One region of the Stenotrophomonas sp. 109824_Sma genome, then DNA from elsewhere that is predicted to be linked to it. Evidence: riboswitches for the same ligand, from Rfam matches in the RefSeq annotation. Region 1 holds a riboswitch; the other holds the start of a gene.
What was found. Region 1 has a riboswitch for glycine ahead of ACZK1G_RS19900 (trimeric intracellular cation channel family protein). Riboswitches for the same ligand answer to the same signal wherever they lie in the genome.
Positions count from the first base shown of each region.

Region 2: another riboswitch for glycine. It lies ahead of gcvP (aminomethyl-transferring glycine dehydrogenase); the one in region 1 lies ahead of ACZK1G_RS19900 (trimeric intracellular cation channel family protein).

Region 1 is NZ_CM151078.1:4,238,440-4,244,896, reverse strand. Features, by position in the region: gene ACZK1G_RS19905 (3-deoxy-7-phosphoheptulonate synthase) at 1-997, shown strand, start outside; gene ACZK1G_RS19900 (trimeric intracellular cation channel family protein) at 1,195-1,812, opposite strand; glycine riboswitch at 1,897-2,000, opposite strand; glycine riboswitch at 2,014-2,103, opposite strand; gene ACZK1G_RS19895 (GIY-YIG nuclease family protein) at 2,144-2,419, shown strand; gene ACZK1G_RS19890 (nuclear transport factor 2 family protein) at 2,541-2,972, shown strand; gene ACZK1G_RS19885 (hypothetical protein) at 2,978-3,433, shown strand; gene ACZK1G_RS19880 (NAD(P)/FAD-dependent oxidoreductase) at 3,536-4,816, opposite strand; gene ACZK1G_RS19875 (NYN domain-containing protein) at 4,940-5,719, shown strand; gene ACZK1G_RS19870 (glutathione S-transferase family protein) at 5,832-6,452, shown strand.
Region 2 is NZ_CM151078.1:3,522,235-3,528,691, forward strand. Features, by position in the region: gene ACZK1G_RS16685 (M2 family metallopeptidase) at 1-448, shown strand, start outside; gene ACZK1G_RS16690 (hypothetical protein) at 568-960, opposite strand; gene ACZK1G_RS16695 (siderophore-interacting protein) at 1,029-1,925, opposite strand; gene ACZK1G_RS16700 (multidrug effflux MFS transporter) at 2,067-3,293, opposite strand; glycine riboswitch at 3,593-3,695, shown strand; gene gcvP (aminomethyl-transferring glycine dehydrogenase) at 3,758-6,457, shown strand, end outside.

The DNA.
Region 1 (6,457 bases):
GCCCTGTGACGATGAAGCCTCCGACACCGTCAGCGCCTCGCGCGCGGCCCTGCACCAGATCCTGCATGGCCGTGACGATCGCCTTGCGGTGGTGGTGGGCCCGTGCTCGATCCACGACCCGAAGGCCGCCATCGAATACGCCCAGCGCCTCAAGCCGCTGCGCGACGCGCTGGCCGGCGAACTGGAAATCGTCATGCGCGTGTACTTCGAGAAGCCGCGCACCACGGTGGGCTGGAAGGGCCTGATCAACGATCCGGACCTGGATGGCAGCTTCAGGATCGACAAGGGCCTGCGCATCGCCCGCGGCCTGCTGCGCGACATCAACAAGCTCGGCCTGCCAGCCGGTGTCGAGTTCCTTGACGTGATCTCGCCGCAGTACATCGCCGACCTGGTGGCGTGGGGCGCGATCGGTGCACGCACCACCGAAAGCCAGGTGCATCGCGAGCTGGCGTCGGGGCTGTCGTGCCCGGTCGGCTTCAAGAACGGCACCGATGGCAACGTGAAGATCGCCGCCGACGCGGTGGGTGCAGCGTCCAATCCGCACCACTTCCTGTCGGTCACCAAGCAGGGCGGTACCGCCATCGTATCGACCGCCGGCAATCCGGATTGCCATGTGATCCTGCGCGGCGGCAAGCAGCCGAACTACGACGCAGGCAGCGTCGCCGACGCCTGCCAGGTGCTGGCCAAGGCCAGGCTGCCGACGCGCCTGATGATCGACGCCAGCCATGCCAACAGCCTGAAGAATCCGGAAAACCAGCCGAAGGTGATCGAGGACATCGCCGTTCAGTTGGAAGACGGCGAACAGCGCATCGTTGGTGTGATGATCGAGAGCCATCTGGTTGGTGGCCGCCAGGAACTGGTGGAAGGCCAGCCGCTGGTCTACGGGCAGAGCATCACCGATGGCTGCATCGACTGGGACACCACCGTGACGGTGTTGCAGCGACTGGCTGCGGCCGTGCGCGCCCGTCGCGACGTGAAGGTGTCCGAAGCCGCTTGAGTGCGGCACGTGTGTGGATGGCGGCCAGCGCCTGCGGGGGTGCGGCCGCGATCAGGGCCGGCCGGAGTTGGAGACCGGCCCATCTGCACCGGCGATGCGCCTGGCGCTGCGCATGAGCGACAGCGCCAGGTACATCGCCGGGGTGGTGCAGTAGATCCGCGCCAAGCCTGGAACCCCATGCTCGGCGAACGCGAACCTCAATGCACTTCGTCGTGGTACACGAACTTCGGCATTTCCCAGCGGTAGTGGATCGCCAGCAGGCGCAGCGCGAAGCCGCCGCCCAGGCAGCACAGGATCGCAGTGGCATCGGCCACGCCCCAATGCAGCAGCAACAGATAGGCCGCGCCGGTCAGCAGCGCGATGATCGCGTACAGCTCCTTCTGGAAGATCAGCGGCACCTCGTTGCAGAGGATGTCGCGCAGCACGCCGCCGAACGCGCCGGTCAGCATGCCGGCGATCAGCACGATCGGCATCGCATGGCCGGCCTCGCGCGCGATCGAGCAGCCGATCAGGGTGAAGGCGATCAGGCCCAGGCCATCGAGCACCAGGAAGGTGCGGCGGAAGTGGTGCATCCAGCGTGCGACCCAGGTGGCGATCAGCGCCGCGCATACGGTGAAGCCCAGGTACTCGGGATGCTTCACCCAGCCCAGCGGGTAATGGCCGAGCAGGATGTCGCGCAGCGAGCCGCCGCCGAGGGCGGTGACGCAGGCGATCATGACCACGCCGAACAGGTCCATGCGGCGGCGGCCGGCGGACAGCGCGCCGGTCATGGCTTCGGCGGAAATGGCGATCAGGTAGATGATGGACAGCAGCATGGGGCAGGCTCCGGGCGCGGTGGGGCCGGCCATGCGCGTATACCGCCACTGCCTGCGCAATGACGGGATGACGATGACCGGTGCCGCTCCCGCTGTCCTTTTGCCTGAGAGTTCAGCGGCGTGGGCCGCGTGCCCCTTCGGCGGATCGTCCCGGGCGTGCCCGGTGACCTCTCTCCAGCTCGGCGAGTCGAATGCATGGTTGGTGGGATTCCAGCCCACCGGCCTGAGCGATCATGGGAGCCTGCGCCTTCGGCGGGCGCCAGCGCGGCGCCTCTCTCCTGCATTCGGGCGCCAGTATATCCGCTGCAGTGCAGCACGGCATAATCCGGGCATGGCCCCGTCCCTCCGCCCGTGGTTCCTGTACCTGCTCGAATGCCGCGATGGCAGCTATTACGCCGGCATCAGCACCGATGTGGAGGCGCGTTTCGCCGCCCACCAGGCCGGCAAGGGCGCGCGCTACACCCGGGCACGGCCACCGCTGCGCGTGCTGGCCGTGCGCGAGTACCCGGACCGGGCCGCCGCCTCACGCGCCGAGTGGCAACTCAAGCAGCAGCCGCGCGAACGCAAGCTGGCCTGGCTGCAGGCACCAGCCGAGACGCTTCTGTAGATCCACGCCCACGCTCGGCTCCGGCCTGCCGACATCGCCGGTCCCAGTAGAGCCACGCCATGCGTGGATGGGCTGCCCGGCCCATGCGATGATCGCCCCGCGCCCAGCCCTGGAGACCCGGATGTCCACGATCGCCCTGCTGTTCGCTCTCTCCGCATCAACAAGTCCCGCCGCAGACCCGGCCACCATCGCGGCCATCGAAGCTACCTGCCACGATTACGTCGACGGCCAGCTGGAGGCCGACCCGCAGCGCGTCGCCCGCTCCCTGCATCCGGATCTGGCCAAGCGCGCGGTCCTCGGCGATACACCCGATGAACGCCTGGGCCTGCGCCGGATGTCGAAGGAAGAGCTGGTCTCGCTGACGAAGCAGGGCGCGTTGAAGACGCCGAAGGATCAATGGGACCGCCGCTGCACGGTGCTGGACGTGACCGGCAACGCGGCCTCGGTGCGGCTGGAAACCCCGTGGTTCGTCGACTACTTCCACATGGGGCGCTTCGACCAGCGCTGGGTCATCGTCAACGCACTGTGGTATCCAAAACCAAAGGCGAAGTGAGCGCGATGCGCGCTGCTGGCAAGGCATTGATCTCCGTCGTCGTAGTGGTCGCCGGTATCGCGCTGCTGCCTGGCCTGCTGTACCTGCTCGGACTGGCGCTGGTGGAAGGCCGGCCGAAGCCGGCGGACCGCGCGCCCAGTGGTGTGGCTGCGTGCAGTAGTGAACCACGGGCGGGATACCAGCCGATGAACCCCTGGCGCTTCGCCGCGCAGTTCTTCGACAAGGACGTGATGCAGAAGAAGGTGCCGGAAGTGGAGCGGGAGGCCTTCTGGATTGCCCGACGCCATCTGTGGCGACAGCCTCGGCACGGCATGCTGCGCTGGCATCTGAGCAGCACCGCGTTGACGATCTGGATCACCCGGCATTGGAGTACCGCGCAGATTGCCGATACCGCAAGGAAGGAGGACTTCTGCCGGACATGGTCGAAACGGCGGGTGCCAGGTGGCCCGATGAGGCAGTAGAGCCACGCCATGCGTGGCTGAGCTCGATGCGTCCTGCACAGACATTCATCCACGCATGGCGTGGATCTACTCCCAGGCAGAGAACCGTGTCCGTCTTCGGCCCTACCGCTTCGGCCGCCGGTCTTCCTGGTCATCACCGAAGATGATGCGCGCGCTGCGCTGGTAGCTCCAGTACGCGACCGCCCAGTTCAGCAGCACCACGATGCGGTTGCGGAAGCCGATCAGGAAGAACACGTGCGCGGCCAGCCAGAACCACCAGGCCAGGATGCCCGACAACTGCAGCCGGCCCAGGTGCACGATCGCGGCCATGCGGCCGATGGTGGCGAGGTTGCCGTAGTCGGCGTACTTGAACGGCCCCGGTGCCGCCTTGGCATGCAGCCGCGCGCGGATCACCTCGGCCACGTACTTGCCCATCTGCTTGGCGGCAGGCGCCACGCCGGGCACCGGCTTGCCGTTGGCCTGGTTCAGTGCGGCCAGATCGCCGGCCACGAACAGCTCCGGGTGGTCGGGCAGGGTCAGGTCCGGTTGCACCTGCACGCGGCCGGCGCGGTCCAGCGGCACGTCCAGCGTGCGCGCCAGCGGCGAAGCAGCCACGCCGGCGGCCCACACCACGGTGCGTGCCGGCACGAACTGGTCACCGAGCTTGAAGCCCTGGCTGTCGATGTCGCTCACCGGGGTACCGGTCAGCACTTCCACGCCCAGCTTTTCAAGCTGCCGGCGCGCCTTCAGCGAAAGCACTTCCGGGAACGAGGACAGCACGCGCGGGCCGGCCTCGACCAGCCGCACCTTGGCGCTGGCCGGGTCGATGTGGCGGAATTCGTTGCGCAGCGTATGCCGCGCGATCTCGGCCAGGGTGCCGGCCAGTTCGACGCCGGTGGGACCGCCGCCGACCACCGCGAAGCTCAGCCATGCCGCCTTCTTCGCCGGGTCCGGTTCGGCCTCGGCGCGCTCGAATGCCAGCAGCAGCTTGCGGCGCAGCGCGATGGCATCGTCCAGCGTCTTCAGGCCGGGCGCATCATCGGCCCACTGGTCGTTGCCGAAGTAGGCGTGGGTGGCGCCGGTGGCCAGCAGCAGGCTGTCGTAGTCCAGCGTGCTGCCATCGGCCATGCGGATCTGCCGGGCCTGCTTGTCGATGGCGACCACTTCGCCCAGGCGTACTTCCACGTTGCGCTGGTGGCCGAGGATGTGGCGCAGCGGTGCAGCGATATCCGGCGCGGACAGGCCGGCGGTGGCCACCTGGTACAGCAGCGGCTGGAACAGGTGATGGTTGCGGCGGTCGACCAGGGTGATGCGTATGCGCTCGCGGGCCAGGGCACGGGTGGCCCAGAGGCCGGCAAAACCGCCGCCGACAACGACCAGGTGGGAAACGCGCTCGCGACTCATCGACTCACTCCAGTGGGGGCATTGGGGGAAGCGCCTGGCATCTTCGCACGGCGGCTGCCTGTCACGTCAGCGCCCGCGTGGATCGGCGATACTCGGGTTCAGGCAACGGCCCCTGAGGAGCCCATGAGCGAACCGGAAAAGCGCATCGCCCTGTTGATCGACGCCGACAACGCGCCGGCCTCGAAGATCGACGAGGTCCTGGCCGAAGTCGCCCGCTACGGCGTGGCCAACGTGCGCCGCGCCTATGGCAACTGGAAGAGCCCGCGGTTGAAGGGCTGGGAAGCGGTGCTGCACGAATATGCGATCCGCCCGATCCAGCAGTTCGCCTACAGCAAGGGCAAGAATGCCTCCGACATGGCGATGGTGATCGATGCCATGGACCTGCTGTACGCGCGCAACCTTGATGGGTTCGCCATCGTGTCCAGCGATGCCGATTTCACCCCGATGGTGATGCGCCTGCTGACCGATGGCGTGAAGGTGTATGGCTTCGGCGAAAAGAAGACGCCCGAACCGTTCGTCAACGCGTGCTCGAAGTTCACCTATCTGGAAGCGCTGGGCCAGACCCATGCCAGCGTGCCGGATGCCGAGCAGGCATCGAGCGAACAGGCGTCGAACGAGCCCGTCGCCAGTGATGATGCGCGCCCGCGCAAGAGCGGGGCGGAGATGCGCAGCGACACGCGGCTGGTGAAGATGCTGCGCCGCGCGGTGTCCTCGGCCGAGGGCGAGGATGGCTGGTCGCACCTGGGGCCGGTCGGCAGCCAGATCGGCAACCAGGCCTCGTTCGATCCGCGCAACTACGGCTACGGCAAGCTCAGTGATCTGCTGGCAGCAATCGGGTTGTTCGAGCTGAAGAAGGACGGCAAGTCGTCCTACGTGCGCGCGCTGCCAAAAAAGAGCCGGTAGTGCCGGCCGCTGGCCGGCAAGCCCCAGATGCCTGGTCCCGCATCCGGCACGCACATCTCCACTCCGATCAGGCGTATCGTTGCCGCTCGCATTGCCAGCAAGGAAAACCCGCATGTTGAAGATCTGGGGCCGCCGCAATTCCAGCAACGTCCGCAAGGTACTGTGGTGCGCCGAGGAGATCGGCCTGCCGTATGAGTCCATCGAGGTCGGAGGCAGCCATGGTGGTACGCAGACGCCGGAGTACCAGGCGATGAATCCCAACAGCCTGGTGCCGGTGATCGAAGACCACGGCCTGCCGCTATGGGAATCGAATGCCATCGTGCGCTACCTCAGCGCGCGCTACGCGCTGGGCACCCTGTACGCCGAAGATCCGATGCAGCGCGCCCAGGCCGAGAAGTGGATGGACTGGAGCACCTCGCGGATGGCGCCGCTGTACAGCGACCTGGTCTGGGGCATCATGCGCACCGCGCCGGCCGACCGCGACGAAGCGCGCATCAGCGCCGCCATCGTCCGCGCCGGTGACTACCTGGCAATGGCCGATGCCACCCTGGCGAAACAGCCGTGGCTGTCGGGCGAGACGTTTGCGATGGGTGACATCCCGCTGGGTTCGCTGATCTACGCCTGGTTCGAACTGCCGATCCAGCGCCCGGAGCTGCCGCATCTGGCTGACTGGTACGCGCGGCTGCGGGAGCGCCCGGCCTACCAGCGCGGCGTGATGTCGCCGCTGACGTAAGCGGT
Region 2 (6,457 bases), 720 kb from region 1:
GATCACCGCCGACAACTACAACAAGGCATGGTGGGACCTGAAGGCCAAGTACCAGGGCGTGGCGCCGGCCAGCACCCGTGGCGAAGAATTCTTCGACCCGGGCGCGAAGTACCACGTGCCGGGCAACACCCCGTACACGCGTTACTTCCTGGCGCGCATCCTGCAGTTCCAGTTCTACAAGGGCCTGTGCGACGCGGCCGGCTACAAGGGCCCGCTGCATGAGTGCACTTTCTACGGCAACAAGGAAGCCGGCCAGAAGTACTGGGCGATGCTGAGCAAGGGTGCCAGCCAGCCGTGGCAGGCCACGCTGAAGGAGCTGACCGGCACCGACAAGCTCGATGCCGGCCCGATGATCGAGTACTTCACCCCGGTCAACGAGTGGCTGAAGCAGCAGAACGAAGGCCAGATGTGTGGCTGGCAGGCCAACGCGGCACCGGCGGCGAAATGAAAAAAGGGGCGGATCCGCGAGGATCCGCCCCTTTCTGGTAGTGCCGGCCGCTGGCCGGCAACCACGCGATGAAGACCCATTCGACAGCCGGCCAGCGGCCGGCTCTACCGAAATGTCTGTCAGCTGTTCTTCTTCGCCGCCATCGCTGCAGCCAGCTCGGCCTTGAATTCCTCGAAGGTCTGGCCCTTTTCCTTCGCTTCGGCCTGTGCGGCATCGCGTAGCGCATCGGAGTACATCAGGCGCACCGGCGTGCCGTTGCGCTCGTGCAGCTCACCGGCCTGCATGATCAGCGCCAGCACCTGCGCAGCGCTCTCGCTGTGGCCCGCGATGCGGCCATCCATGCCCAGCACCCATTCGCCATCACGGCGCACGACACCGGCCAGCAGGGTGCGCTGCGCGTCGCGCAGTTCGGCATGCGGCTCCACCGGCGAGGCCTGGGCAGCGGCCTTGTTGGCGGCCTGCTTTTCCTGGCGACGGCGCTGGTCGCGGCGGGTCTTGGAGCTGGTGGACATGGTGCGGTACCGCTGCGAGGGGGGCGCAAGGATAGCGCACCCCGCCCGCAGCGCTGCTTCACGTCGCCTCAGTCCAGCACTTTGCCGTGGCGCCAGTACCCCATGAAGGTGATCGCGCGGCGGTCCAGCCCGCAGTCACGGACCAGATGGCGACGGATCGCCATCACGGCCCCGGCCTCACCTGCGACCCAGGCGTACAGCGGCCCCGCCACGCGGCTATCGGCCTGCTCCCAGAGGATCTGCGTATCGACGTCGATCTCCTCCAACGCATCGCCGGCAGCCACGCCCGAGGCCGCAGCCAACCTTGCCTGGACTGCCTGCAGCAGGGGCTGCCCGTACGCCGCCTGCCCGCGCGGCAACCAGACCAGCTCGGCCGTGGCCGGCGCCTTCAGGGGAACCGCATCACCGGCCTGCGCCACTTCCAGCAGGGCCAGCGTGCGCGGCGGATCCACCATGGCCGCCAGTTCCTCGAGAATCCCGGCCACTGCCGGCAACGCGGTCTCGTCAGCCACCAGCAGCACCTGGCCAACGCCCGTCGGCGGCTTCCATTCCCAGCCCTCGCTGCTGTCGGCGCAGTCGGCATCCGGGGCCAGCAGCACCACGCGGTCGCCCGGCCGGGCATGCATGGCCCAGCGCGAGGCGGGACCGGTCACGCCGTGGATGACGAAATCGACATCAACCTCGCCCTGCTCCGCACGCAGCTGGCGGATGGTGTAGGTGCGCATCGGCGGGCGCTGATCGTCCGGCAGGGCCCGGTAGCGTGGATACCAGTCGTCGCCGCTGGGGACCTGCGGCACCTCCTGGCCGGGCAAGGGGAAGAACACCTTGATGCGCTGGTCCGGCCCTTCGGTCTTCATCCGCGCCACGTCGGCACCGGTGAACACCATGCGGTCCAGGGAAGGGGAAAGAACGCGGCGCTCCTTCAGCGCCACCTCGAACAGGCGGTAGGTCTGCTGCGCAGCCATGGGGGAACCTCATGCAACGACATTGGATCGGCTGGCTGTCGTGCACCTGTGCACCGGCTGGCTGGAGTGCCCAGCCTAGTCCGGTGGTTTCCCGTCGCAAGCGCTGCGGGCGTCGCGGCCTGCCCTACCCCTGCACGCTGCTCAGTGACCCGTGCAGGCCGCCTGCGCCGTGCGTTCACGCTGGTGTTCCCAGTACCAGAACACGAAGCCGGCGCCGAAGAACGCGGCCTGGCCCAGCGCCAGGTGCAACGGGCTGGCGCTGAGCAGCGGCGACACCACGCCGGCCACCACGGTGCTGATCATCAGCTGCACGAACGCCTGCAGCGACGAGGCCAGGCCACGCTGGTGCGGGTACATGTCCAGCACCGCGAGCGCCAGGATCGGGAAGATCAATGCCATGCCCATGCCGCCCAGGAAGATCGGCAGCACCGCCCACGGCAGCACGAACTGCGGCGCCAGCGCCACGTAGCCAACGTTCAGCAGCACCGACAGCGCGCACAGGCCGAAACCGATGGCGACCTGGCGGGTGGGCGTGGTGTGCCCGGCCATGCGCCCGGACAGGAACGAGCCGGTGGTCATGCCGCCGATGGTGGGGATGAACAGCCAGGCGAAGCCGCCCTCGCCCAGGTGCAGGTGCTGCATCACGAACACCGGCGCCGAGGAGATGTACAGGAAGATGCCGCCGAAACCGATGCTGCCGGCCAGCGCCAGGCGCAGGAAACGCGGATTGAAACCGATGCGCACGTAGTCACGCATCAGCACGCGCGGCGACAGCGGCACCCGTGCCTCGACCGGATGGGTTTCCGGCAGGTAGCGCGCGGTCGCTGCCAGCAGGACCAGTGCGAACACCACCAGGAACCAGAAGATCAGCGGCCAGCCCGCGCCACTGAGCAGGATCCAGCCACCGATGATCGGTGCAATGGCCGGGGCGATGCCGAACAGCATCGACACCTGGCTCATCAGCCGCTGCGCGTCGTGGCCGTGGTACAGGTCGCGGATCACCGCGCGGCCGACGATCATGCCGACGCCCGCGGACAGGCCCTGCAGCGCGCGGAACGCCAGCAGCGTGGTCAGGTCGGTGGAAAGCGCACAGCCGACCGAGGCGCCGACGAACACCACCAGGCCGCCGAGGATCACCCGCTTGCGGCCCCAGGCATCGGACAGCGGGCCGTGTGCCAGGCTCATCAGGCCGTAGAACAGCAGGTACACGCTGATGGTCTGCTGCACCGCCACCTCGTCCACCGCCAGGCGCTGGGCCAGCTGCGGGAACGCCGGGAAGATGGTGTCGATCGAGAACGGACCGAACATGGCCAGGCCGGCGAGCAGCAGTGCCATGCGGCGGGTGGAAGGAGCAACAGCGGCGGTCATGGAGAAGGCGTCCGGCAGGGCCATGCGCGGCACGCACGGCGGGCGCCGGTCCCCTGCAGCAGGGACGGCGCCAGATGAATTCGGGTATTCGCCCATCATAGGTGGGGATTGCGCCTGACGCCATGCAGCAGTGCACAAAACGCACGGACGGGCCATCGGCCATTCAGGCGCCGCGGCCGGGCCCGGAGGCGGCTGGCGCGCCCGCAACGGGCTATAATCGGCGGGCAACACGGTGGGAGAAGCGGAACACCGCTGCCGAAGGCGCAACGCCCGTAATCGCTCAGGCCCGATACCACCCGTAACACAACTCTGGAGAGACCGGTTCGATCCGGCGCCGAAGGGGCACGAAGCCGCGGTTTTCCGCGCTTCCAAACTCTCAGGCAAAAGGACAGAGGGGCGCCCCGCAGACCGCCGACCGGCGGCTTGTGCCCGTGCGTGTGCCCTTTCCTGACGGATCCTTCGCCATGTCCCAGAACACCCCTTCCCTGCGTGAGCTCGAGCACCACAATGCGTTCGTCGAGCGCCACATCGGCCCCAACGATGCCGAGATCGCGCAGATGCTCGACGTCGTCGGCCATGCATCGCTGGATGCGATGACCGATGCCATCGTACCGGCCAAGATCAAGTCGCCGGCGCCGCTGGCACTGCCGGAATCGATGACCGAAGTGCAGGCACTGGCGAAGATCCGTGCGATCGCCGACAAGAACACCGTGCTGCGCAGCTTCATCGGCCAGGGCTACTACGGTACCCACACGCCGAACGTGATCCTGCGCAACATCCTGGAAAACCCGGCCTGGTACACCGCCTACACTCCGTACCAGGCGGAAATCTCGCAGGGCCGCATGGAAGCACTGATCAACTTCCAGACCCTGTGCGCCGACCTCACCGGCATGGAAATTGCCAACGCCTCGCTGCTGGACGAAGCCACCGCCGCCGCTGAAGCGATGACCCTGGCCAAGCGTTCGGCCAAGTCGAAGTCGGACACCTTCTTCGTGCACGACGCCGTGCACCCGCAGACCCTGGAGCTGCTGCGCACCCGCGCCGAGCCCATGGGCATCGTGCTGCGCGTCGGCACCCCGGCCGAGGCACTGGAAGCGGAAGCCTTCGGCCTGCTGCTGCAGTACCCGGACACCTTCGGCCAGGTCGGCGACTACAAGGCGCTGGTCGATGCCGTGCACGCACGCGGCGGCCTGGTGGCCGTGGCCAGCGACCTGCTGGCGCTGACCCTGCTGGCCGCCCCGGGCGAATGGGGCGCGGACATCGTGGTCGGCAACAGCCAGCGTTTCGGCGTGCCGTTCGGCTTCGGCGGCCCGCACGCCGCGTTCATGGCCTGCCGTGACGCCTACAAGCGCTCGATGCCAGGCCGCCTGATCGGCGTCTCGGTCGATGCGCAGGGCAACCCGGCCTACCGCCTGACCCTGCAGACCCGCGAGCAGCACATCCGCCGCGAGAAGGCCACCTCCAACATCTGTACCGCACAGGTGCTGCTGGCGGTGATGGCCTCGATGTATGCCGTCTACCACGGCCCGGAAGGCCTGACCCGCATCGCCCGTCGCACCCACCGCCTGGCCTCGATCCTGGCCGCGGCACTGCGCACGGCCGGCGTGCAGGTCGGTGGCGACTTCTTCGACACCCTGCATGTCACCGGCGTGCACGCCGATGAGATCCACGCCAAGGCCCGCGCCGCCGGTTACAACCTGCGCGCGATCGACAGCGATTCGGTCGGCATCAGCCTGGACGAGACCGCCACCCGCGCCGACGTGGTCGCGCTGGCCGCCGTGTTCGGTGCGCAGGCCGACGTCGACGCGCTGGATGCCAGCACCGCCGATGCGCTGCCGGCCGGCCTGCTGCGCCAGTCCGCGTTCCTGACCCACCCGGTGTTCAACACCCACCACAGCGAGCACGAACTGCTGCGCTACCTGCGCTCGCTGGCCGACAAGGACCTGGCGATGGACCGCACGATGATCCCGCTGGGCTCGTGCACCATGAAGCTCAACGCCACCGCCGAGATGATCCCGGTGACCTGGCCGGAGTTCTCGCAGATCCACCCGCTGGTGCCGGCCGACCAGGCGCTGGGCTACAAGGAACTGATCGACACGCTGGAAGCGATGCTGGTGGAATGCACCGGCTACGACGCGGTCAGCCTGCAGCCGAACTCCGGCGCACAGGGCGAGTACGCCGGCCTGCTGGCGATCCGCGCCTACCACCGCTCGCGCGGCGAAGACCACCGCGACATCTGCCTGATCCCGGACTCGGCGCACGGCACCAACCCGGCGTCGGCGCAGATGTGCGGCATGAAGGTGGTGGTGACCAAGACCGATGCCAACGGCAACGTCGATGTCGAGGACATCCGCCTCAACGCCGAGAAGTACAGCGACCGCCTGGCCGCGATCATGATGACCTACCCGTCCACGCACGGCGTGTTCGAGGAAGAGGTGGTGGAGATCTGCGAGATCATCCACAAGCACGGCGGCCAGGTGTACACCGACGGTGCCAACATGAACGCCCTGGTCGGCGTGGCCAAGCCGGGCAAGTGGGGTTCGGATGTTTCGCACCTGAACCTGCACAAGACCTTCTGCATCCCGCACGGCGGTGGCGGCCCGGGCGTCGGCCCGTGCGCGGTCAAGGAGCACCTTGCCCCGTTCCTGCCGGGCAAGCTGGGTGACAACGGCCCGGTCGGCATGGTCAGCGCGGCCAGCTTCGGCAGCGCTTCGATCCTGCCGATCAGCTGGATGTACATCGCGATGATGGGCCGCGACGGTCTGCGCAAGGCCACCCAGGTCGCGCAGCTCAACGCCAACTACATCGCCAAGCGCCTGGCCCCGCACTTCAAGACCCTGTACACGGGCCGCAACGGTCTGGTGGCACACGAGTGCATCCTGGACGTGCGCCCGCTGGAGAAGACCAGCGGCATCGGTGCCGAGGACGTGGCCAAGCGCCTGATCGACTTCGGCTTCCATGCCCCGACGCTGAGCTTCCCGGTGGCCGGCACGCTGATGGTGGAGCCGACCGAGAGCGAATCGCTGCACGAACTGGATCGCTTCATCAACGCGATGATCCAGATCCGCGAGGAAATCACCGCGATCGAAGACGGCCGCCTGGACCGCGAGGACAACCCGCTGAAGAACGCGCCGCACACTGCCACCGCAGTGACCGCCAGCGAG